2 regions of the Paraburkholderia sp. BL6669N2 genome follow, and region 2 is predicted to be linked to the other one. Evidence: riboswitches for the same ligand, from Rfam matches in the RefSeq annotation. Region 2 holds a riboswitch; the other holds the start of a gene.
The links. A riboswitch is a leader RNA that binds a small molecule or an ion and turns the genes downstream of it on or off. The one in region 2 is predicted to bind manganese.
Positions count from the first base shown of each region.

Region 1: linked by a shared signal. The riboswitch ahead of B0G80_RS03425 (TMEM165/GDT1 family protein) and the one ahead of B0G80_RS15570 (sodium:calcium antiporter) in region 2 are both predicted to bind manganese.

Region 1 is NZ_QUNA01000001.1:768,874-780,353, forward strand. Features, by position in the region: gene B0G80_RS03415 (DUF1571 domain-containing protein) at 1-16, opposite strand, end outside; gene B0G80_RS45660 (hypothetical protein) at 96-446, shown strand; gene B0G80_RS03420 (hypothetical protein) at 567-1,304, shown strand; yybP-ykoY riboswitch at 1,456-1,642, shown strand; gene B0G80_RS03425 (TMEM165/GDT1 family protein) at 1,648-2,238, shown strand; gene B0G80_RS03430 (low affinity iron permease family protein) at 2,417-2,890, opposite strand; gene B0G80_RS03435 (GFA family protein) at 3,202-3,606, opposite strand; partial or broken gene B0G80_RS03440 (helix-turn-helix domain-containing protein) at 3,861-4,408, shown strand; gene B0G80_RS03445 (hypothetical protein) at 4,493-7,150, opposite strand; gene B0G80_RS46340 (hypothetical protein) at 7,764-8,309, opposite strand; gene B0G80_RS03455 (TolC family protein) at 8,514-9,935, opposite strand; gene B0G80_RS03460 (HlyD family type I secretion periplasmic adaptor subunit) at 9,925-11,346, opposite strand; gene B0G80_RS03465 (type I secretion system permease/ATPase) at 11,350-11,480, opposite strand, start outside.
Region 2 is NZ_QUNA01000001.1:3,396,326-3,407,805, forward strand. Features, by position in the region: gene B0G80_RS15525 (tetratricopeptide repeat protein) at 1-280, shown strand, start outside; gene vioA (dTDP-4-amino-4,6-dideoxy-D-glucose aminotransferase VioA) at 277-1,422, shown strand; gene B0G80_RS15535 (WbqC family protein) at 1,428-2,126, shown strand; gene B0G80_RS15540 (hypothetical protein) at 2,123-3,100, shown strand; gene B0G80_RS15545 (GNAT family N-acetyltransferase) at 3,097-3,621, shown strand; gene B0G80_RS15550 (phytanoyl-CoA dioxygenase family protein) at 3,655-4,440, shown strand; gene B0G80_RS15555 (bifunctional 2-polyprenyl-6-hydroxyphenol methylase/3-demethylubiquinol 3-O-methyltransferase UbiG) at 4,446-5,183, shown strand; gene B0G80_RS15560 (transporter) at 5,352-6,326, opposite strand; gene B0G80_RS15565 (HAD family phosphatase) at 7,281-8,348, shown strand; gene B0G80_RS15570 (sodium:calcium antiporter) at 8,418-9,428, opposite strand; yybP-ykoY riboswitch at 9,525-9,701, opposite strand; gene B0G80_RS15575 (porin family protein) at 9,797-10,360, opposite strand; tRNA gene B0G80_RS15580 (tRNA-Arg) at 10,713-10,788, opposite strand; gene B0G80_RS15585 (cytochrome c5 family protein) at 11,063-11,480, shown strand, end outside.

The DNA of each region.
Region 1 (11,480 bases), 2.6 Mb from region 2:
TCTGATCGTCGGTCAAAGTCAGTATCGAGTGGTTTTCGATCCGCGTGCGCAACGACGCCGCCTGTTCGCGAGCCGGAAGACAGCGGAACTCGTCGATGTCCGCATCCACGGTACGCGACGCGCCGGCATCCACGCATCCCGCCGATGTGGCGGCCAAAGCCGGCGCCGTCGCGCTGGCCGGTTGCGCAAACGCGCCCATCGAGACAGCCAGGCAGGTCAATGCGAGCACGTACAGCAACAGCCGCGCGATTGCGGGCCATCCCGCAGCAGGCCGAATGCGCCCGCGTACCGGGTTATCGGAAATGCCAGATCCGCAAAACGTCATGGTTCGATCCGTGCTGATTGACCGGCGTTTGAAGGGTTGCCCGAGCATGTTGCATGCGTCGGTCGCAATGGGTGGCCCTGCCCTGATGCCGGACTCGAATGACGCGGCGTCGATAACCTGAATAAACGGCTCGCGCCGCCGCGCTATTCCAATCGTGTGACGTAAAGGGTTGCGCGAAAGATGGAATAGGCGGTGGCGCCGGATCGTTTAGACAGCATGTCCGAATCACCGGCAGACATCAATGAACATTCGACAGCAGCAAATCGTTCGGCCTGTCGGCGCAGCGCTACTGACGGCATCCGTCGCGTGGCTCGCGGGCTGCGGAGGCGGAGGTGGTGGAAGCGGCACCTCGATGGTTTCGATCGGCGGCACGGCGGCAACGGGTAAAGCGCTGGCGAACGCGACGATCAAGATCGACTGCGCGCGAGGCTCGATGTCGGTCGCGGCGGATGCGAACGGCAACTTTCACGCGACGCTCGGCGCCGTCATGCCATGCATGATCGCCGCGACTTCAGGCGTGACGATGCTGCATTCCGTTGCGTTCGCCGGCGGCACGTACAACGTCACGCCGGAGACGGATCTGCTGGTGTCGTATCTGGCGGCGCAACTCGGCACGAATGAAAGCGGGCTGACAGCCGGTTTCCCGGTGAACTCACAGTTCCAACAGGTGCTGGCGAATCAGACCGACGTCCTGACTGCGCAGGCCGCGGTCGTTCAGAATCTGCGGCAGACGTACGGTGTGGCGCTATCCACGCCCAGTTTCCTGACCACCGCCTTCACTGCCGGTCAACCGGGCGAGGACAGCGACCTCGAAGCACTCCTCGCGCGCGGCGTCATCGACGCGAATGGCGAACCGGACACCGCCGCCGTCGCATTGATGACGTCGGCGGGGGCGGCACATCCGTTAATGGCAGCGCCGAATAGCGGCACGGGCGGAGCCGGAGTCGGCGGCCTTGGAAGCATGGGCGGCATGATGTGAGATGCCGCCTGGCCGGTTAGTCATGCTCAAGTCTCCGTTTAGCGAGTCCGCCGATCTCGATGAAGCGCGCGAGCGCATCTCCGGTGTGATATTCATGCAGGAATTCGGAAAGCCGACGATTTGCCTTACTCGACCGAGACACTGTAGAATCGCCCCTCTCATTGGGGAGTAGCCGCCTCGACCGCAATGCTCGAGGGTGCCCGTCAACATACTTGGTGGTCGACAGACCGCCATGGCGCGCACAGCACTATGCCTGGCAAGACCGGTGACTCGCATTCCGACCTGACCGGGTCGCCGGAATGCGTGTCATCGCGTACTGACTGCGCGGCCCGGCCCACAACCTATGCAATCGTTCCTCGTTTCGACCAGCGTGGTCGGTCTAGCCGAAATCGGCGACAAGACACAACTGTTGTCTCTGGTGCTGGCCGCCAGATATCGCAAGCCCATTCCGATCATTCTTGGCGTCTTTGTCGCAACCCTCATCAATCATGCCGCGTCCGGCGCATTGGGCGCATGGCTTGCCAGTGTTCTGAGTCCCTCGATCCTGAACTGGGCAGTCGTCGCATCGTTTGCCGTCATGGCCGTCTGGATTCTGATTCCAGACAAACTCGACGGTGCCGAGGCGGTGTCGACCACGCATCCGATGGGCGTGTTCAGCACCACGGCGCTAACGTTCTTTCTCGCTGAAATGGGTGATAAGACGCAGGTTGTCACGATCGCTCTGGCCGCTCGATTTCACGAATTCTTCGGGGTGGTCGCCGGCACCACGCTCGGCATGATGCTGGCCAACGTGCCCGTCATCTACCTGGGCCATAAGTTCGCTGATCGCCTGCCGACCAAAGCGGTCCACATTCTGGCGGCCATCATCTTCGTAGTCCTGGGCGGCTTTGCTCTCAGGACGGCGCTGTATCCGCATGAGCACCCGCTGTTCTAGTTCGAAGGTTGTTTGATACGCGTGCGGCGCGCGTGCGACAAAGCGCGAAGGATGCATTGCCGAAGTATCTCGGCGTGGCGTTTGCCTTCGAAAAAAACGGCGCGCACGGTTTCGAACTTGGTAATGGCAAGCGTGCTTGTATCCGGCGATGGGTAGACAGTCAGTGCGTGGGTCGCACTCAGCGGCCCTTGTTCTGAGCATCGCCAGCGGACTGAGTCGACAAACGTAGGTAAGCTGCCGCAAGTCTTCGGATTTCTTCCTCGGACGCGTCCTCGATCCCGATCAGATTGTTGTTCGCTGCCCGATGCGAGGACAGCAGTTCATTCAGCTTCAGATGCAACGCGACGCTGTCCTTGTTCTGACTCTGCTGAATCAGAAATACCATCAGAAAGGTGATGATGGTGGTGCCGGTGTTGATGACCAGTTGCCATCCGTCCGAGTAGTGGAAGATGGGGCCGGTCACGACCCAGGCGACGACTGTCAGCACGGCAAGGCAGAACGCCGCGGGTGAGCCGGCCCATCGCGTGACGAGGCTTGCAAAGCGGTCGAACACGCGCGTTAAGGGATGACGGCCGGCATAGGCGGGGCTCGAGGTGTCGGGAACGGTGTCGAGTTCGTCCGTGGGCGAAGGCGCGCCAGGTTGTGTAGTCATGAGCGGCTCCAGAAGGTTGGCGTGTCTTCCCTCCGCAAACTTCATGCCGCTTTTGGTTGAATCGTTTTGCGGCGATAGAGATGCCCGTCGGCATTAATCGCCTGGTTTCATCTGCAGCCGTGCGGATCGCGCTTTGGCAACCGACCTTGTAGTTCTTACCCGGCGACAGCAACTCTCAAATGCCCATAACGGAGGGATTACCTGACGGCTAATCAAAGCGAGCACATTGAGTTAGACACCCGCCGACGCCGACGACCGTAGCGTCCACGCCGCAAAACTATCACTCTGCCCTTATCGCTTTCGTGCGAGCGTCATGCTCTGCCTTCGCTATATTCGGCACGCACCCCGACGGGCAGCCAAGGCTCTTTGTGGCAACACCAAAGCTCATAGCTCGGCTCATACAGGCCCACACGGTCAAAGGCTCCAAGCGGAAGATCCAGTTCGTCGCTGTCGTTGCTTTCCATGAAAGCGACCGACCCGCATGTCGGGCAAAAATGCCTTCGCGCCCCGGGCGAACTCTGCCACGCCTGTGTAGAACCGGACAACTCCACAGCGCCTCGTTCGAACATGGCGTATCCGCCAAACACGTTGCCATGTATTCGCCGACATGTCATGCAGTGACATATCGACACTCGCCGAGGGCGCGCGGTGACGCGAAACCGCACCGCGCCGCATGCACATCCGCCGGTTTGTTCGACTGATTCACTCTGCGTCATCACTACGCCCTCCTTCGGAGTCCGAGTGCCGTGCGCCATCCTTTACTTGTCGCTCTCTTCTCTTCTTTGGAATGTTCGCGCCCGATGCGCGCGCTTGGTTCGGACGTGCGGCTGAACGTTTTTTAATCGAGCAAACGGTATGCCGGTCGCCGCTAGACCCGCCGCGTGGCAACCGCCTGCTAGTGTTCTGTTCTGTTGTTAACTAATCTATGTTCCCGTAGCATGTTGGTATCGACGGAACGGGAGATACCAGCATGCCCATGGGACGACCGAAGGCCGAACTGGTGTTGAGTGAAGATGAGCGCTCGCAACTGACTTCGATAGCGCGTTCGCGCTCGATTTCGGCGGCGCTGGTCACGCGTGCGCGCATCGTGCTGGCGGCTGCTGCTGGTGAACCCACCAGCGTCTTCAGCTCACGCGCGCCACGGTGGGCAAGTGGCGTATCCGGTTCCTGGAGCATCGCATCAACGGCCTGTATGACGAAGTACGTCCCGGCAAGCCGCGCACGATTGACGGTGAGCGGCTGGCTCAACTGATTCACAAGACCCTGCACACAAAGCCGGCGGATGGCTCCACGCACTGGAGCGTACGCACGATCGCCGCCGAAACGGCTATCTCGCCGACGAGTGTGCATCGTTACTTCAAGCTGCTCGGCGTGCAACCGCATCGCAGCGAAAGCTTCAAGCTCTCGACCGATCAATTCTTCATCGAGAAACTGCGCGATGTGGTCGGCCTGTACCTGAGCCCGCCCGAGAATGCCTTGGTCTTGTGCGTGGACGAGAAGAGCCAGTGTCAGGCCATCCTCGAAAAGCTACACAGACTTTGTTCGCGATTCAGCGGAACGGAACACTAGCTCAGGCTGGACAGCTGGCTAGCGTTCGCTACGTCAGTGCGCGGACGTTGCGAACATGGCGCTGACGTTGGGCTGAAGCACGCCGGCCAGATTCGCTGAAGCAGAAGCGGGAACCGCATACGCCGCCATCGCCGCCACGAGCGGGCTCACACAGACGTCGTCGCTCGCGGCGGCAGATTGATCCGCAGTCAGCCCGGACATGCCGGCGCCGTTGTACGCCAGATTTACTCCTGCCATCTGGCCGGTCATACCGTTTGCAAAGCCAAACGAGCCTTGTACAACGATCTGGTTACCATTGTCGTTCCGGTTCACCACCGTGCCCTGCAGCTCCAGCGACGTGATCCCCAACTGGCCCAGGCTATAAAGCTGGCCACTCTGGAACCGCCCTCTCCCGGTCGTATCGACCCAGACCTTCAGATCGCTCCACAATGCATCGGACGCGGTCAGTGCGCTGCCGCCCTCGCCATCGACCTGCTGGGCCAGCGTATTGAGTGCATCCATACCGGCCACGAGCTGGCTGCCCTGCGTGACGGCCGTCGTGTTATCCGGGTCATTCGGGTCATAGACGAGGTAGCCCTCGCCGGCTGTACCCCAGCCCGTCTGCACCGGCTGCCCATTGCTGAGCAAGTCGAAGGTCGCGGGCGAGCTCGCAAGCGCGGTGGTCTGCACCGCACCGCCATTCAGGTTGAGCACGATCGGGTCGTCATCGAACCACGAATCGTCGTCGTCCATATCGTAGTCGTCGTCGTACCCGGTGTCGTACGAGTCGTTGCTGCCCGACCCACCCATGTACCACGACCCCGAACTGAAGTACTCGGTCTCGGCGCCGGTCGTCGTGTTAAATATCGCACCAGACGTCTGCACGCCCGTCGAAGCATTGAAGTAGTCGATCTGCGAGAAGTAGCTGCCGCCCGTAGATATCAGCTCCTCAGTAGCGTAAGGGTCCACGCCGTCGAAGAGGGAGAGCATGTTGACCGCGCCCGTGACGGAGTTGAACGCCTCAGTCTCCGTTTCCTTGCCGGCCGTGTTGAACAGGGACACCTGGCTGGCGTACGAACCCGACGAGCCGAACTGGTCGTACTGCGACTCCAGCCCGGTGGACGTGTTGAAGTACATCGCACTCGACTCCTGCCCGCTCGTGGAATTGAACGTGTCCTGCTGCGTCTCCTTGCCAGCCGAGTTGTACTGGTAAATCGCGTTGGCATACGTCGCACTCGGGGTGAACGTCGCCATCTCCGTCATGTAGTTATTGCTTGTCGTGCCCGCATACTGCTGGAACTGGGTCTCCTGACCCGATGAATTGAACACGACGTTCGACGTTTCAGCACTATTTGCGGTGCTGTAGTTGACCTGGTTGGTCTCGTAGTTGTTGCCAGTGGTCCCACTAAAGTAGATCCCGTCCGTTTCCTTGCCTGCCGCGTTGTACTGGAAGTCGGTCGTCTCGAGGCCGTTCAACGTGCTGAAGCTGATCTGGTCGGTCTGATAGTTGTTGGACGTGGTGCCGGCATATTCCTGGAGACCCGTTTCCTGACCAGAGGCATTGAACTGGTAGTTCGAGACCACGGCACCGTTGGAGAGGCTGAAGTTGTACTGGTTGGTCTCGTAGTTGTTGCTTGTCGTGCCAGCGTAGTCCTGCTCGTCTGTCTCCTTGCCCGACGAGTTGTACTGGTAGTTCGAAGTGACCGCACCGTTGGAAAGGCTAAAGTTGTACTGGTTGGTCATGTAATTGCCGGTAGCCGCTCCGGCGAATACCTGGTCGTCGGTTTCCTTGCCCGATGAGTTGAACTGGTAGTTCGAAGTCTCGGCGCCGTTTGCCGTGCTGTAGTTGACCTGGTTGGTTTCGTAGTTATTGCTCGCCCTCCCGGTGAAATAGATGCCATCGGTCTCTTTGCCGGCCGAATTGAACTGGTAATCCGACGTCTCCACGCCATAAAGCGTGCTGAAGTTGATCTGGTCGGTCTCGTAGTTGCCGGTCGCCGTACCCGCAAACACCTGTTCTTCACTCACCTGGTTAGCCGAATTGAAGATGACGTTTGACGTCTCCGCGCCATTGGTCGTGCTGAAATTGTACTGGTTAGTTTCGTAATTGTTGGTCGTTGTGCCAACAAAGACTTGCTCGTCGGTTTCCTTTCCCGAGCTATTGAACTGGTAGTCAGAGACCTCAACGCCATACAGTGTGCTGTAGTTGATTTGGTCGGTCTCGATACCATTTGAGTAGTCTATCGCTTCAGACTCGTTTCCAGTGGATGCATTTATCAGCTGGTCTTGGGTCATCTGGCCAGATGTGTTCCACGTCTGATACTCGGTCTGTTCTCCCTGTGAGTTGTAGAACGACCTGCCTTCCAGCTTCCCATTCGAGTCGCTAAAGCTCTCGGTGATTTGACCCTGCGTGTCCTGAATGAACGCACTACTTTTGTCGAGATTGACAATAGTGCTAGTGAAGTTATTTGCGGAAGTGTACGTGTCCGTGCCGTGACTACCGTCCGTAGACGTCCACGAGTCGCTCAGGAGCGTTCTCTGGCCATTTGTGCCGGGAGTGGAGTACTGCCCGGTGATTGTGCAAGTGTCCTGGACACTATTGCCACAGGCCTCTGTCGTGGTAATAGTGGCGCCGCCGTTCTGCGCCTCGATCTGATTCAGAATCGCGGCAGCGGCACCTGCGTCCCACTCCGGCAACGATAGAGCTTGCATGAGAGCACCGGAGTTGATCCCCGCATACGTCAAAGCTCCATTGATATATGAAATGCAATTATTACCAAATACTCCTTGAACACCAAAAAATCCACCTAATACGTTGTATTCGGTGTTTATTGTCGGCAACGAGGAGTTGACGGGACCTCCCGGAAGCCCGGCATTTGCGAGCGCCTCGTTCTGTGTGTTTTGCCCGTACGCAATGAGGGCTTGCACCTGTGCGTCGGTAAGCGGAGCGCTCTGCGTGAAGTAGCGCCCCTGATAGACGGTAGAATCGTTGCTAACTACCTGTCCCGCTCCGAATGGCGACCCTTGCGTTATTGGGTCAAATCCAAAAGTATACGAATTTCCGCTACTATCGGTCACTGTATACCAGACATGCCCAGGCAATGATTGAGTGGATTGACCAGTTTCCGGGTCAATTTCATTGGTTCCGGGGGCTGCTATGTTAATGGTCAATGTTCCAGACATGATTTATCTCCAGTTAGTTTGCATAACTAATTTAACGGCGGTTTACAAGAAGGCCTACAGCGACTACATCCTCACAACAGCGAAGCTCTAGCGAGCCTCACGCAAGCAGCTAGTTAGGTATGACGTACAACACGTCGTTTTTTTATTTGACAATGTATCCGCTACATATGGCTGTTTTGAATCCATCGAACCGCGGATCACCGTCAATTGTCTGAACCGATACCGTATAGTCGCCAGGCGGTAGTGGGTAGGCATCCAAGGTAAAGGACTTGGCTGGACGCGCCATGACCTTTCCTTCGCCGTAATCTCTGTAGACGATTTCTTCACGGAAAATATTTTCGTTATCGTCTCGCCAAATAACTTTCACCGTGATTCCGCGATGAGGCTTTACTGGCTTGTTATCGCCAGAATATATGTAGTCTTTTCCCGTCAGGCTCTCGTAGAGCTGCATGTATCTTTCAGAAGCCTCATGATCGTGGAGATCTTTAGGAGGAAGGAGCAACAAAGCCACTTCTGTAGACGTGTGACGAGTCAACGCGTACCTCAGTCTGGAGACGTGAACCTTAAGGTTCGCAGTGTCTCCAGATTTCGTGAGGTCGATATATGTCAGGTCGTCTGAGTTCTCCGCATGAGCGATAGAAAGAGAAAGACATGAAAGAAGTAAAATTATTGGTCTCTTGAGTTTCATCTGGCTTTGGCGGTCGTTTCGGGAGAAATGAAATCGTTCAGTACTGTTCCTGCTTTCGGTTCGCAACGTCACACAAGCCGCGGGTTCCCTCCTGCGTTTCGTGATCGTCCAGGCTGTCCGGCATTGTGCTATCGCTGAAGCATCGTCAGAATGAAAGGAGATTTGCCGACTGAGGCGCTTCCATGCAGTCTGGATTTACCCATTTCAACGAACATCGTCTCGCCCCAATATCCCAAGCTTCGACGCGAGATCCACCCGTGCGTTATCCCAATCTGCCAACGCCTGCACCCGCCTTTGCTTCGCGTTCGCCAGCGCCCCCTGGGTGTTCATCAGTTCGAGGATGTTCCCCACTCCCGCGTCGTAACGCTGTTTGGCCGCTACCCATGAACGCTGCGCGATCGTCAGCAGGTTCGCGCTGTTCTGCGCGTTCTTCGTCGCCCCGGTCAGCGTCTGGTAACTGCTCCACACATCCAGCGCCACCTGCCTCTGCGCATCCGCAATGGCATCCTCCTGCCGTTCCGCCTGCGCTTTCGCCTGGTCGATCTGGTAGTTCCGCCCGAAGCCCTCGAACAACGGAATGCTCACCTGCACACCGATATACGCGTCATGTCCCGTCGATGAATACGTCGCCAGGCCCAGTCCCATGCTCTGCGGCTGATTGTTGCGGCTGTACTTCGCCACGAGACTGATACCGGGCAGCCCCTGCGCGCGCGTCTGCGAAACCTTCGCGAGTGCCGCCTCGTACTGCGCCTGCGCCGCGCGCACCGAGGGATGCGTCGCCTGCACGTCGCGGATCATCTCCGCCACCGGGTCGCTGAACGTATGGTCTGTTTGCGCGCCTTCCGTCACCCCCGGCACCTCCATCGGCACATCCGGCGTGAGATTCATGTCCGCCGCGAGCGTACCCAGCGCCGTCTGCGCATCGCTTTCGGCCTTCGTCAGGCTGAACACCGCCTGTTCGTGCTGCGTCTGCGCCTGCAAGGCATCGGTGATCGGTGCGACGCCTTTATCCACGCGCGCCTTCGCCGCGGTCATGCTCTGGCGTGTCAGCGCTTCCACGTCCTGCGCGGCTTCCAGCTCGCCGATCGCCGTCTGCGTCGCGTAGTAGTCCTTCGCAGCCTGCGCAAAAAAATCCTGCAGCGTCGCGTCCTGGGTCGCACGCGCCGCGTCGAGCAGCGCGTTCGCGTTCCGCAGCGCCGCCTCGCGACCGCCGAAGTCGTACAGCAGCCAGTTCAGACTCACGCCCGCCGTGCGCGTGAAGGCGTTGATGTCCTCGCTGAGCGCCGGATGGTTCTCGATATCGACGACCGAGCTTTCGCGCACGCCCTGCCAGTTTGCCGATATCGTTGGCAGGTACGCCGCGCGCGCTGTACCCACGCCTGCTGCCTGCGCCTTGACCATCGCCCAAGCCGCGCGTGTCTTCGGGTTGTTGCACAGCGTGCGTTCGACCGCTTCCGCCAGGCCCAGGGGCCGCGCGGGCGGTCCACTGAATTCGCAGACCGGCACGATGGCGCCGCCTGCCGTCGCCGAGATGTTCTGCTCCGCGCCCAGCGGGTCGAACGCGTGCGCATTAAGGTTGAACGCAGCCAGGCCCGCGAGCACCATGAGTTTGCGGTTAGCGCTCACGCATACCCTCCGTGGCCGTACGCATCAGCGGATCGAGGAAGTAGCCGATCACGCTTCTTTTGCCCGTGCGGATGTCGGCTGTCACGGCCATGCCCGGCGTGAGCGTGATCCAGCGGTTGTCCACATGGATGCGGTTGGTCGTCAGGCGGATACGCACCGGAAACGTCAGCCCCAGCTTTTTGTCCTGCACCGCATCGTTGGAGACTTCGGTGATGGTCCCGTCCAGATACCCGTAGCGCGTATACGGAAACGCCTCGATCTTCACCGCCGCGCGCTGGCCCACCTGCACGAAACCGATGTCCCGGTTCTGCAGCCGCGCTTCGACCTCCAGCGCGTCGTCAGGCACGATCTCCATGAGCGCCTGCGCCGTCGTCACCACGCCGCCCAGCGTGTGCACCGAAAGCTGCTGCACGGTGCCCGCCACAGGCGCCGTGAGACTCATGAGCGCCTGGCGCGTCTGCGCCTTGGTTTCGTCGTCGCGATTCTGCGTGGTCTGCTGCGTGGCCTTCTCCCGTTCGTCGAGCTGGTCACGGCGGAACTTCGAGGCAGTGGCGTCGACCTGCGCACGCTGTTCGGTGATGCCCGCCGCAAGTTCGTTCGCGTGGGCGCGCTGTGCCGCGAGTTCGTGCTCCTTGTCGAGCGCGGACTGTTCCTTGTCGAGATAATCGTTGCGCGCCACGTATTTGTCGTTCACGAGCGCGCGGTAGGCATCGGCCTGCTGGCGCGCGAGCGGCGCCGTCTGCACGAGCTTGGCGATCTCGGCGCGCGTGCTGTCCAGTTCCGCCTGGCGCTTCGCCAGTTCCGCCTTTTCGCCTTCGTACTGGTCGCGGTATTCGGACCACGCGCCTTCGGCCTGGCGCTGCGCGTCCTGCATGCGTGCAGCGGGCGCGTCGTCGACCTTCCCCACCACCGGCGGGTGGTTCGCCTGCTGCGAGGCCAGCAGCGCATTGGCGCGCGCAGCAGCAAGTTCGGCATCGAGCCGCGACATGTGCGCCTTGTCGGCATCGGCGGCGGCCTGCGTCGTGTCGAGCTTCATGAGCAGGTCGCCGGATTTCACGCGCTGGCCGTCCCTGACACCGATCTCGCGCACCACGCCCGTGATCGCCGGCTGGATCGTCTTCACGCGCGCGTTGGGAATGAACTGGCCGCTCGCCGTCACCACAATATCCAGCCGTCCCAATAACCCGATCAGCAGGGCAAGCACCGTGAGCAGCACCAGGATGCGCATCGTCCAGCGCGGCGCGGGATGCACGGGCGTCTCGACCAGTTCCAGTTCGGCGGGCAGGAACGCGAGCTGGTCGGCGTCGCGCGTGGGACGTTCGAGCTGCGCACGGATGCGCCAGACCTCGCGCCATATCGCAGCGTAGCGTCTAAGCAGGTCCGTGAACGCCTGAAGTTTCATCGATGACATGGCTCAGGCGTCCTGCAGCGAAACAAGATGTGCGTAATAGCCGCCGCGTTGCAGCAGGGTTTTGTGATCGCCTTCCTCGACGATCTTGCCGTGATCCATCGCGAGGATGCGGTTCGCGTGACGCACGGCCGTGA
Region 2 (11,480 bases):
TCTCGCCACGGACAAGGCGGATTTCGTCACCAAGGGCGTCGCGTTGTCCTCCGATATCGCCACGCTCGCCGCGCTGCGTACGGGCTTGCGCGAGCGCTGCATGGCGTCGGCGGCATTCCGGCCTGAAGTGGTCGCTGCCGGTTTGTCGCGCGCGTTGAGAATCATGTGGCAACGCTGGTGTGACGATCAGCCGCCCGTCGCATTCGAAGTCACGGCGGAAGAAGCCGTTGCCGCCACGGTCGACACCGCCGCTCCGTCCAGATCAGAGGAAAACAAATGAATGCAGCCTTACCGCTTGGGGCCGTCGCGCCGCAGATCGACGAGCGCATTTACGTTACCCAGCCGCATCTCCCGCCGCTCGAAGACTTCATTCCCTATCTTCAACAGATCTGGGACAGCAAGATCCTGACCAATGCCGGCCCGTTTCACCAGCAGTTCGAAGCGGCGCTGTGCAAGTATCTCGGCGTCAAGCATCTTGCGCTGTTCACCAACGGCACGCTGGCGCTGCTCACCGCGCTGCAGGCGTTGCGCGTGACCGGCGAAGTGATCACCACGCCCTATTCGTTCGTTGCCACCGCGCACTCGCTGGTCTGGAACGGTATCAAGCCGGTATTCGTCGACGTCGATCCGCACACGCTGAATCTCGACCCTGCGAAGATCGAGGCAGCGATCACGCCGCAGACCACCGCGATCATGCCCGTGCATTGCTACGGCAAGCCGTGCGACGTCGACGCGATCCAGAAGATCGCCGACAACTACAATCTGAAGGTGATCTACGACGCGGCCCATGCTTTCGGCGTGCAGACCGAAACCGGCAGCGTGCTCGAGCACGGCGACCTCGCCGTTCTGAGCTTCCACGCGACCAAGGTCTTCAACACGTTCGAAGGCGGCGCGATCATCTGTCAGGACGCCAAGACAAAGCAGCGCATCGACCACCTGAAGAACTTCGGTTTCGTCGACGAAGTGACCGTGGTTGCGTCCGGCATCAACGGCAAGATGAGCGAGATCAACGCGGCATTCGGCTTGCTGCAACTGCAGCACATCGATGAAGCGCTGGCACGGCGCGCGCGGATCGATGCGCTCTACCGCGAACGGCTGCGCGATGTACGCGGTATCAGCTGCGTGCCGAAGGCGGGCGAGAAAGTGGCGAACCACTCGTACTTTCCGATTCTCGTCGGCCCGGAGTACCCAATCAGCCGCGACGCGCTGTATCAGAAGTTCCGCGACGCGAACATTTACGCGCGCCGCTATTTCTATCCGCTGATCTCGGACTTTCCGATTTATCGCGGCCTGCCTTCCGCACGCCCGGAAAACCTGCCGGTCGCGCACGCCGCTTCACAGAAGATACTGTGTCTGCCGATCTTCCCGGCACTGACGGACGACATGCTCGACCGCATCGTCGGGATCATCGCGGGTAGCTGAACGTCATGAAGCTCGCGATCATGCAGCCCTACCTGTTTCCGTACATCGGATATTTCCAGCTGGCGGCGGCAGTCGACAAGTTCGTCTTTTACGACGACGTGAACTTCATCAAGAATGGCTGGATCAACCGCAACCGGATGTTGCTGGGCGACCAGGTGCGTTATCTCACCGTGCCGCTCCGCGGTGCGAGTCCATCGTTAAAGATCAACGAGGTACTGGTCGAACCGCGCGAGCGCTGGCTGCGCAAGCTGCTGGAATCGATTCGGCATGCGTATGCCAAAGCGCCTCACTACGCGCAGGTCAGCGCGCTGGTCGGGCGGATTCTGGCAGAGCCTCTCGCACCTGTTTCGCAGCTCGCGTCGCACACTGTCATGGAAATTTGCAAGTACCTCGAGATCGATACAGAATTCGTCCCGTCTTCGACGAGGTACGGCAATGCGCAACTCAAAGGTGCCGAGCGGGTCATCGATATCTGCGCGAGAGAGCACGCGAGCACCTATGTGAATCTGCCGGGTGGCCGCGCACTTTACGATAGTGCGGCATTCTTGACGCGCGGCGTGGAGCTCGCCTTCGTTGAACCGAACCTGTGTCCCTATACGCAGTTCGACGATACTTTTCACCCCGCCTTATCGATTCTCGACGTCCTGATGTTCAACAGCAAAAACAGCGTCAGAGATATGCTGTGCGTCGAGGTGAACGCATGATCCCGCGCGAGCCGCGCGCAATCGGCGGATATTTCGAACTGGAACTTCCACGAGCAGGAGCGACGCTTCACGACGACGCGTTGCGTTTCCAGTCGTCGCGCGCGGCGTTTCTTGCGCTGCTTCGGGCAGTGCGGCCGACTGCCGTCTGGATGCCCTGGTACATTTGCGACGCGATGATCGAGCCACTGCGCATGACCGGCACGCCGTTCAAACGCTATCGGCTCGACGCCGAATTGCGCGTGCAGCCTGTCGATATCGCACAAGGTGAGTGGCTAGTTTACGTCAACTATTTCGGCTTGTGCGCTCAACAGGTCGACGATGTGCTCAGCCGGTTCCCACGCGAACGCGTCGTGATCGACAATGCGCAGGCGTTGTTCGCGCGGTCCGCGGATTGCCTCGCCACGCTGTACTCGCCGCGCAAATTCCTTGGCGTGCCGGATGGCGGATACCTCGTTACACGGCAGCCGATCGCGATGCCGGAAGCTGCCGACGATGCCTCGTTGCTGCGCAGCGGCTATCTGCTGACGAGGCTCGCGAAAGATGCGGAAGCAGGTTACTCCGACTACGCCGCGGCCGAAGCAAGCCTCAAGCACCAGGAACCGTTGCGCATGTCGGCACTGACGCAACGGCTGCTCGCCGGCGTCGACTACGAAAGCGTCCGCGCACGGCGAGCCGAAAATTTCGCCTATCTGCACGATAAATTGCAGCGCTATAACCGCTTCACGTTTCGTTACGACGAAGATGCGGCGCCGCTCTGCTACCCGTTTTTCGGCGCGCCGCCCGGCATGCGCGAGGTTCTTCGAGCGCAACGCATCTATACGCCCACTTACTGGCCGGATATCGCAACCGCTGCAGGCGCACCGGACTTCGAACGCAGGCTTCCCGAATCGACCTTGTGCCTTCCTTGCGATCAGCGGCTGACGCACAGCGATCTGGCGCCGATGGTGCAACACCTACTGGACCGACTCGCATGAGCGACAACACGATATTCCTGCGCGAGATCGAACGAGGCGACCTGTCGACCATCAACACATGGCGCGCCGACAAGGCACTAGTCAGTCATTTGGGCGGCGCCTTCCGATACGTGGGCACCGAGATCGACAATAAATGGTTCGATAGCTATCTCGGCTCCCGGACGAATAACGTGCGTCTCGCCGTGTGCCTCGCGTCTACAGAGGAAGTTGTCGGCGTGACGTATCTGCTAGGCATCGACTGGGTGAGCCGCTGCGCGGAGTTCTCGATTCAGGTCGGCGCCGAGACGGCTCGCGGCCGAGGCATTGGCGAGGCCGCCACGCGCCAGACGCTCGAGCACGCATTTGGCGACCTCAACCTCCACCGTATTTCGCTGACCGTGCTCGCGTCAAATGCGCGCGCCATCGCGCTCTACGAGAAAGTGGGCTTTCGCGCCGAAGGTCTTTTACGCCAGGCCGTCTTCAAAGGCGACCGCTATCTCGACGTCATGCCGATGGCCATTCTGGCCGCCGATCGACACTGAGCCTTTTGCTTTTGCCGTTACCTCGCTCCATTCATGAACACGATTGACGCTCGACACCACACCGAACTCGCCACAGCGGGATGGACGGTGCTCCCCGGACTGATTCACACCGAATTGCTCGATTCGCTGGTGAAGGCGCTCGGTCCTTCGCTCGCGTTGCGCGACCAGATCAGGCGACGCAACGGCGTGCTGGAAAACAGCGCCGGCACTTTGCATCATCTGCTGATGGATGACCCGAGCTACGTCGAATTGCTGGCGCAATTCTCAGCGCTCGAGCCGCTTTTCAAAGAATACTTCGAAGGCAACTTCGTTCTGAATTCGTACGGCGGCGTGATCAACGAGCGCGACTCGCGCTCTTACGTGCAGAACGTGCACCGCGATATCCGTTTCGGCTCCGACTCGCGGCGCTTCATGGTGAACGCATTGGTGATGCTCGACGATTTCACGCTGGCCAATGGCGCGACGCATATTCTTTCGCACTCGCAAAATCTCCAGCAGCAGCCCACCGACGAGCATTTCTACGCGCAGGCTGCGCGGGCGACCGGAAAGCGCGGTTCGGTTCTGCTGTTCGATTCCCGCATGTGGCACGCCACCGGCCGCAATACCACCGATGCGCCGCGCCGTGCGCTGACACTGACGTTCACCAGCCCCTTCTTCAAGCCGCAGCTCGACTACGCGCGGCTATTCGGATACCGCAATCTCGACCGCTGCAACGCATGGATGCGCCAGGTGCTCGGCTTCAACGCCCGGGTGCCGGAGTCGCTCGACGAGTTTTATGTGCCGGTTGAGCAGCGGTTCTATCAACGTGGACAGGATTGACGACCATGAACAGAGACTACGACGCGGAAGCGAAAGATCATCCCGAACATCGCTACGCTTACGACTTCGATTATCTGATGCACGAATACATGCTTCGGACATTCGCACCGTTCGTCGTCGGCGGCAACGCGCTCGAACTCGGATGCTTCGAAGGTAACTTCACGCGACTCCTGGCACAGCGCTTCGATTCACTGGAAGTCGTCGAGGCATCGGCAGACTGCATTGCCGTTGCGTCGGACAAGACGAAAGGCACCGTCAAATTCCATCACTCGACGTTCGAGACTTTCGAACCCGCGCGACGCTACGACAACATCTTCCTGATTCATACGCTCGAACACCTCGATCATCCGGTCGAAGTCCTGAGCCGGATCGGCAACTGGCTATCGAAAGGCGGCCGCCTGTTCGTGGCCGCGCCAAATGCGCGCGCCGGATCGCGGCAGATCGCAGTCAACATGGGGCTGATCGACCATCACGCGGCCGTGACGGCGGCCGAAGCCGCACACGGTCATCGCGTGACGTATTCAATCGACACGCTGCGAGCCGATCTGCGTGCGGCAAAGCTTCGCCCGGTCACCGAAGGCGGGGTCTTTTTCAAGGGCCTCGCCAACTTCCAGATCGATGCGGCATTGCAGGCCGGCATCATATCCAGAGAGTATCTGGACGGCTGTTTTGAGCTCGGGCGTGTCTATCCCGACTTGTGCTCGAGCGTATATGCGATCTGCGAGCGCGGCACGGGCGGCTGATCGATTTCGGTCCAGCTGCGAAGGCGCCCCGCGGATGTCCCTCCGCATCCTTGCGTTGCCGTTGTTCCGCGCGCCGGCGCGCCCAGTGTCCTTGTTAGCCGCAATGCCGCGCGAACCCGCTTCTTGCTCGCCTGGAAGTAAGCGCCTCACACCTCGCATGCCGCGACGTTACTGAAACGTCGCATTAACCGACAATTGCACCGCGTTACCCTTCGGCCGATTGCTGGTGTTGAATTCGTTGACCCAGCGCAGCGCAGCCGAAATGGGGGTTTTCTGCACCTTGCCCGACCACGTGATCATCGGCCCGAGGCCCACGGAATGACCCTGGTCGCCACCGACAATATCCGCAATGCCGCCGCTGTCATGGCCGATCTGCTGGATATAGCCGCCCACCACGCCGACGCCCCAGCCGCTGCTGAAGCGCTTGAGCACGAGCAGATCGAGCACGCTGACTGGTGCGTTGTGATAGTGGGTGTCCTTATTGGGCGTATAGAACTCGAGGCCGTAATTCAACGACAGTTCGATGTTCTCCTTCGGCAGCAATTTCGTATAGGCGATTGTCGGCGTGAAGGTCCACGTGTTCTGTCCGGCATTGGCAAGCCGGTTCGAGTTGTACGCACCGGTCGGCGCGTAGATCTGCACGCTCAACGCGACGTGGTCGGTCTTGGTCAGGTGATAGCCGGCAATGACTGGCGTAAAGAAGAAATCGGCGAACTGGGTGCCGTGGTCGTTCGGCAAGCGACCATGAAACGACGAGATGTTGGTGTACTGAACCGGCACCCCGAACGACGACGCGAAGTTCCAGCCGCCCACGGTAATCCCCCACGTCTTGACTGCGGCGAGGATCGTGTATTCGGCCTTCGCATTGACGCCTTGCGTGACCTGTCCGGCGATCGGAATCGACTTGCTCGCGCTTAGCGAGCCTTCGTAATAGATCGTGGCGGCAGACACGATCCAGTCGCTGGTGGGCGGCACGATGCCGCCGTACGGCGTCACCTGCTGGCCGGTGATCGGACGGCCTATGCCGCCTTCCGTCGCCCACGCCGTCTGGGAGAGGCTCACGCCGACGGTGGTCAGAAGCGCGCCTTTGCACAATCCGGCAACGAGCCGACCGGCTGCGAACAAACAGTTAGGTTGACTCATAATCGTCCTCATCGAATGGATGTTCGGCATTCTCACTCTTCCGGCACCGCATCTGAGCAGCCTGCGTCCGCAAGCCACACCGCGCGCGTGTGCGCAGGCATCAGGCTTCGCGCACAATTGGCGGCGCGACCGACGCCAGCACGGCCATCGTCACCCATGTCGCCGCCTTCCTGTGCATGTCGATGTCCAGGTCGTCCATGCGCGCCTCAGCGCTCTGCCGTGTGGGAACATCCAGCTGTGGTCGAGCACGGTGTCGAACACGTTCGGCGTGTAGTGGTTACGGATGTTGAATGGGACGGCGAGATTGAGCGAGTGATTATCTTTATTGATGTCGGCGGCGGATGCCTGAGCCAAGACCCGCGACCGCGCGAACGCAGCGGCGTTTAACGTCCTCATCCGAAACGCGCAACGGTAACCCATTATCGAGCCTTGTTTTATGGGTATTTCTTCCAGGCGTGCACCCGCCTTTCCCCGACGAAAAATCATTTCAAAGGAATGGCGTTCGGGTGAGCGATTCAAGTCCAATTGATTTCGCGCGTGTTTGCGAATTCGGGCAACTACGCGCGGCCGGACGCCACATCGCGCAAATGAAGCGCGTTATATCATTTGAACAGTCTGGAAAGGTGGCGCAGCTGAGTACGGGGCTTGCATGAGCGGTCCTTCAAACGAGAGACGCCGCATCAAACGAAGCATGCGGAAAGGAGAAGATTCACCACGCTGACATCGTTAGGAATACTAGCAACGATTTCTGAAATCACGGAGATAAATTTGTAACACGGCCAGAAGCCAGGTCGGTCGCGACCGGCTTGTCCGCTTATTCAATCGGCATTGTGTTTTGCCGAGGCAGGCTCAAGCCTCAATGTCGAAAAAATCCCACAACGGCTGCAATAAACCCTTTGGCCCATTAGACTGGCGCTCGCTTGAGTTCGTCCCACCGCTTTCGATGAGGCTTTCATGATTCGCACGCTGCACCGGTACTGCATCGCCTTCACCGTTGTCCTTCTTTCTGCCTGTGCCGTGACGCCGCGACAGGACGGGGTGTCGCAGGCCGGCGCATCGACGGCCGCCGCGTTGGCGTCATGGAATGACACGAAGACCAAACGCTCGATTGTCGACTTCGTGACGCTCGTGACTACGCCCGAGTCCAAGGACTTCATCCCGCGTGCCGACCGGATCGCCGTATTCGATAACGACGGCACACTGTGGCCCGAGCAGCCCGCTTCGGTGCAATTGGTGTTCGCGCTGCAACGTGTGAAGACGGTGGCCGGACGGCATCCGGAATGGAAGCGTCAGGAGCCGTTTCGCTCGATCCTCAAAGGCAATCTCAGGAGTGTGGCGGCAAGCGGCGACAGCGGCTCGATGCGGGTGTTGGCGGCGGCCCACGCCGGCATGACGGGCGATCAGTTCGCCGCACTCGTGCGCGAATGGTTCGATTCCGCGGCTGACCCGCACTTCAACCGGCCCTACGCCGATCTCGCATATCAGCCCATGCTCGAGTTGCTCGCCTATCTGCGCGCCAACGGCTTCAAGACCTATCTGGTGACGGGCGGCGACGCCGAGTTCGCCCGCGACGTCGCCCAACGCATGTACGGCATTCCGCCCGAGCAGCTGATCGGCAGCACCGTTAAGTATCGGTATGGCCAGAGCAACGGTGCGGTCTCGCTGACGCGCCTCGCACAAGTCGACACGCTGGTCGACGGCTCGGCCAAACCGCTCGCCATCGAGCGCGTGATCGGCAGACGTCCGGTGATCGCGTTCGGTAACGCGGATGGCGACGGGCCAATGCTCGAATGGACCTCGGCAGGCGATGGCCCGCGCCTCGCCGCGCTCGTGCATCACACGGACGCGGAACGCGAATACGCATACGATCGCACGGCGAAGAGCGGCAAACTCGACAAAGGTCTGGACGACGCCGGCGCGAAAGGCTGGCTTGTCGTCGATATGAAAGATGACTGGAGAGTCGTGTTCAAGCCGGACGGCGCGCCAGCGACCGCAGCGCCGACAACGGCCCGGCCGAACTGAACCTGAAACTCAGAAGGCCGTCGGGCGAGCGGCCTTCTGCGACTGATTCACCTGTCGCCGGCGGCTCGTCTAGCGGCTCAGCGTGATCGCCAGATACGTGGCATAGAGCACGCCGCAAACCAGTAACGCCCACACCGGCACGCCGCGCTCACGCACATTGATCCGCAGCCACGCAGCGGCGGCGAGCGTGATCACGATGCCGGTCACCACTTCGATACGCGGCACCCACGGCGTCAGCAGGATACCGATCGCAGGCAGCAAGGTGCCCTGAAACACCATCGCACCGGTGATGTTGCCGAAGGCCAGCGTGTCCTTGCCGCGGCGAATCCAGAGAATGCTGTTGACCTTCTCGGGCAGCTCGGTCGCGATCGGAATGATCAGCAGAGAGAGCAGCAACGGCGACACGCCGAGCGCCTGCGAGACGCCGCGCACACCATGGATGAAGCCTTCCGCGCCCCACACCAGCAACGCGACGGCGAGCGCCAGTTGCACCACGATGGTCGCGAGGTTGGTCGGCACGCCGAGGCGCGAGATCAGCATCTTGCCCGGCGCTTCAGTGCCGTGGCCGGCATCGACCAGATCATTCGATGCACGGAAGGTCATCACCACATAGGTGACGTACACGCCGACCAGCGCCACGCTGAAGAGCGCGCGTACGATCATTTGCTCATGCGGCACGTACATCGCCGCGGCGGCCAGCAAGAACGCACACAGGAAATAGTTGAGGTCGCGCGTGAAACCCGTACGCTCCGGCGCGACCCAGCCGCGCGCGCCGCGCGAGCCGACAATCGCGAGCGTCATGAGGAAGGTGGAGAGGGTGGAGAGCATCAGCGGCGCACCGAGAATCGCGCCGACGCCGATTTCCTGGTTGACCACGTTATCGGTCGTGCCGCCGGCGATCGCGAGCAGCGGTACGAGCGTCTCGGGCAACGCCGTGCCGACGGCGGCGAATAGTGAACCCGTCACGCCTTCGGAAATCTTGAGGCGTTCGCCCAGATGCTCGAGTGCATTGGTGAAGAGCTCGGCCGCCACCAGAATGACGACCAGCATGATGGCAAGTTCGAACAGGAGACCGGTCATGCGCGGCGCTCCGCGGACAGGCAGAAGCAGAGGCGCGGCGGACGGACGAGAGGGGAGACTTGCTGGATGCGACGATTTTTCACAGGGCAACTCCGCGGTCGGACGTAGATGACAAACCAATGACGCACCGCCGCCCGTCCGACCAGAACGAGGCAGTGCGTCAATGGTCTCGCCAAACCGACCCGGTCGAACGCGCCATGACCCGCAGGCCAAGTATGTTGACGCGCTCTCCTTCAAAGGCATGAAGGAAGGCTACTCCCCAGTGACCGGGGGATTCTAACGGCAGCGGGCGCTTTCAACAACCTTGTTGCGGGGAAGGCGGTTGTTCGAGTCCGATCGGTTAGTCGCGCAGTTGCGAATCCAGCACGTTAGTTGAAGTGATATTGCACACCGATGGTGAAGCTGTTATTCGTTCTTCGGGTGCCGTCGTGGTTGCTGGTGTCGGTTGTCCATTCGCCCACCGCGCTCACGTGTTTAGCGAATTTATATTCGACGCCTAAACCCCAGTGAGGGCGGATGTTCGGCCAATCCGTTGTCAATCCAATACGGACATATGGCATGAACTGATTGAACGGCATGCCGAATTTCGCATCGATTCCGCCGTCTTTATAGGTTGTCGAGCCATGATGCAGATCGGCAAAAACTTCGGCGCCTGCGACGAAACGGTCGACATCGAAGTTATATCCCGCCATGAAACCGGGAAAAACCGTGGTGTGCGATGCTTTACTGTGAACGCCTGAAGCATCGGAAGTGTTCACACCCAACTTGAAACCCACATAGGGACCGGCAAACTCGCTTGCACCTGTTTGAGGCGCCGCCGATTGCGCGTGGACGAGATTGGATAGCATCATGATCGATGCGGTTAAAATCAGCCGGGTTATTTTGTACATGACCTGCAATAAAACGATCGGCGCGCGGATAGATCGCGACACCTTTATTAATCAGTGAAGCGATGTCGAAATGCCGCTTCGGGGATATTCACGCGATGCAATTTGCATGAACAAAACATGCTAATTAAGAGGATAGGGTGGGGCAATGGGAAATTTCCGCATGAAGACGTTCAAACGTCCGATTCTTAGTTTCAATACAGACAAAGCGGACGTTTCTAGGATAATTCTGCAAAGCGTTCTGCAAAGCGCATGCGAGCGTACGCAGTGCGTCGAGGGACGATTATTTGCAGGAATGTGGGAGCTTAGGCGGCAGTCGTCTGAACACGACATGACCGTAAAAAACAAAAGGGCTTAGCGCATATTGCGTAAGCCCTTGAGCGAGATCGACTCTTTTTGGTGCGCCCGGCTGGGATCGAACCAGCAACCCCTGCCTTCGGAGGGCAGTACTCTATCCATTGAGCTACGGGCGCTTCAACACGAATGCGCGGCACCAGAACGGATGCGACGCCAAAGCGAGACCGAAAGGATACCCGGTTTCCGCCGTACCGTCCACCGGACGGCCTGAATGGCGGTCTCCGCAGTCTTTCGCACAACCCGCGCGATGCGGGTAAACGCCTGCTGAACACCGCGCCGCGCCCCTCGCCGCCGCCGAAATGTTCCGTCTATAATCGTCCGTGCCTGATTAAAGAACAAGAAGTTGCCGTCACGCTGTACCGCTCACATACCCACGGAGACGAGACAAGCATGAGCGAAGCACCACACGGAGCCCCGATCAAAACCCCCGGGCAGCTCGTCGCCGCAATCATCGCCAGTTTTGCGGTACCGATCGTCATCATCGTTCTGCTAGTGATCTACGTCGACAATTCGACGCGCACCGGCGCCGGCACCGACTCCCTCTCCGAAGCCGAGGTCACCGCCCGCATCAAGCCGTTCGCCCAGGTCGACATTCGCGACGCCAACGCGCCGCGCGTCTACAAGTCCGGCGAGGAAGTCTACAAGGCGGTGTGCTCCGCGTGTCACGCGTCGGGTGCCGCAGGCGCGCCGAAATTCACCAATACCGCCGACTGGGCACCGCGCATCGCGCAGGGCTTCGACACGCTTTTGCACACGGCGCTCTCCGGCAAAGGCGCGATGCCCCCGCGCGGCGGCACCAGTCCGGACG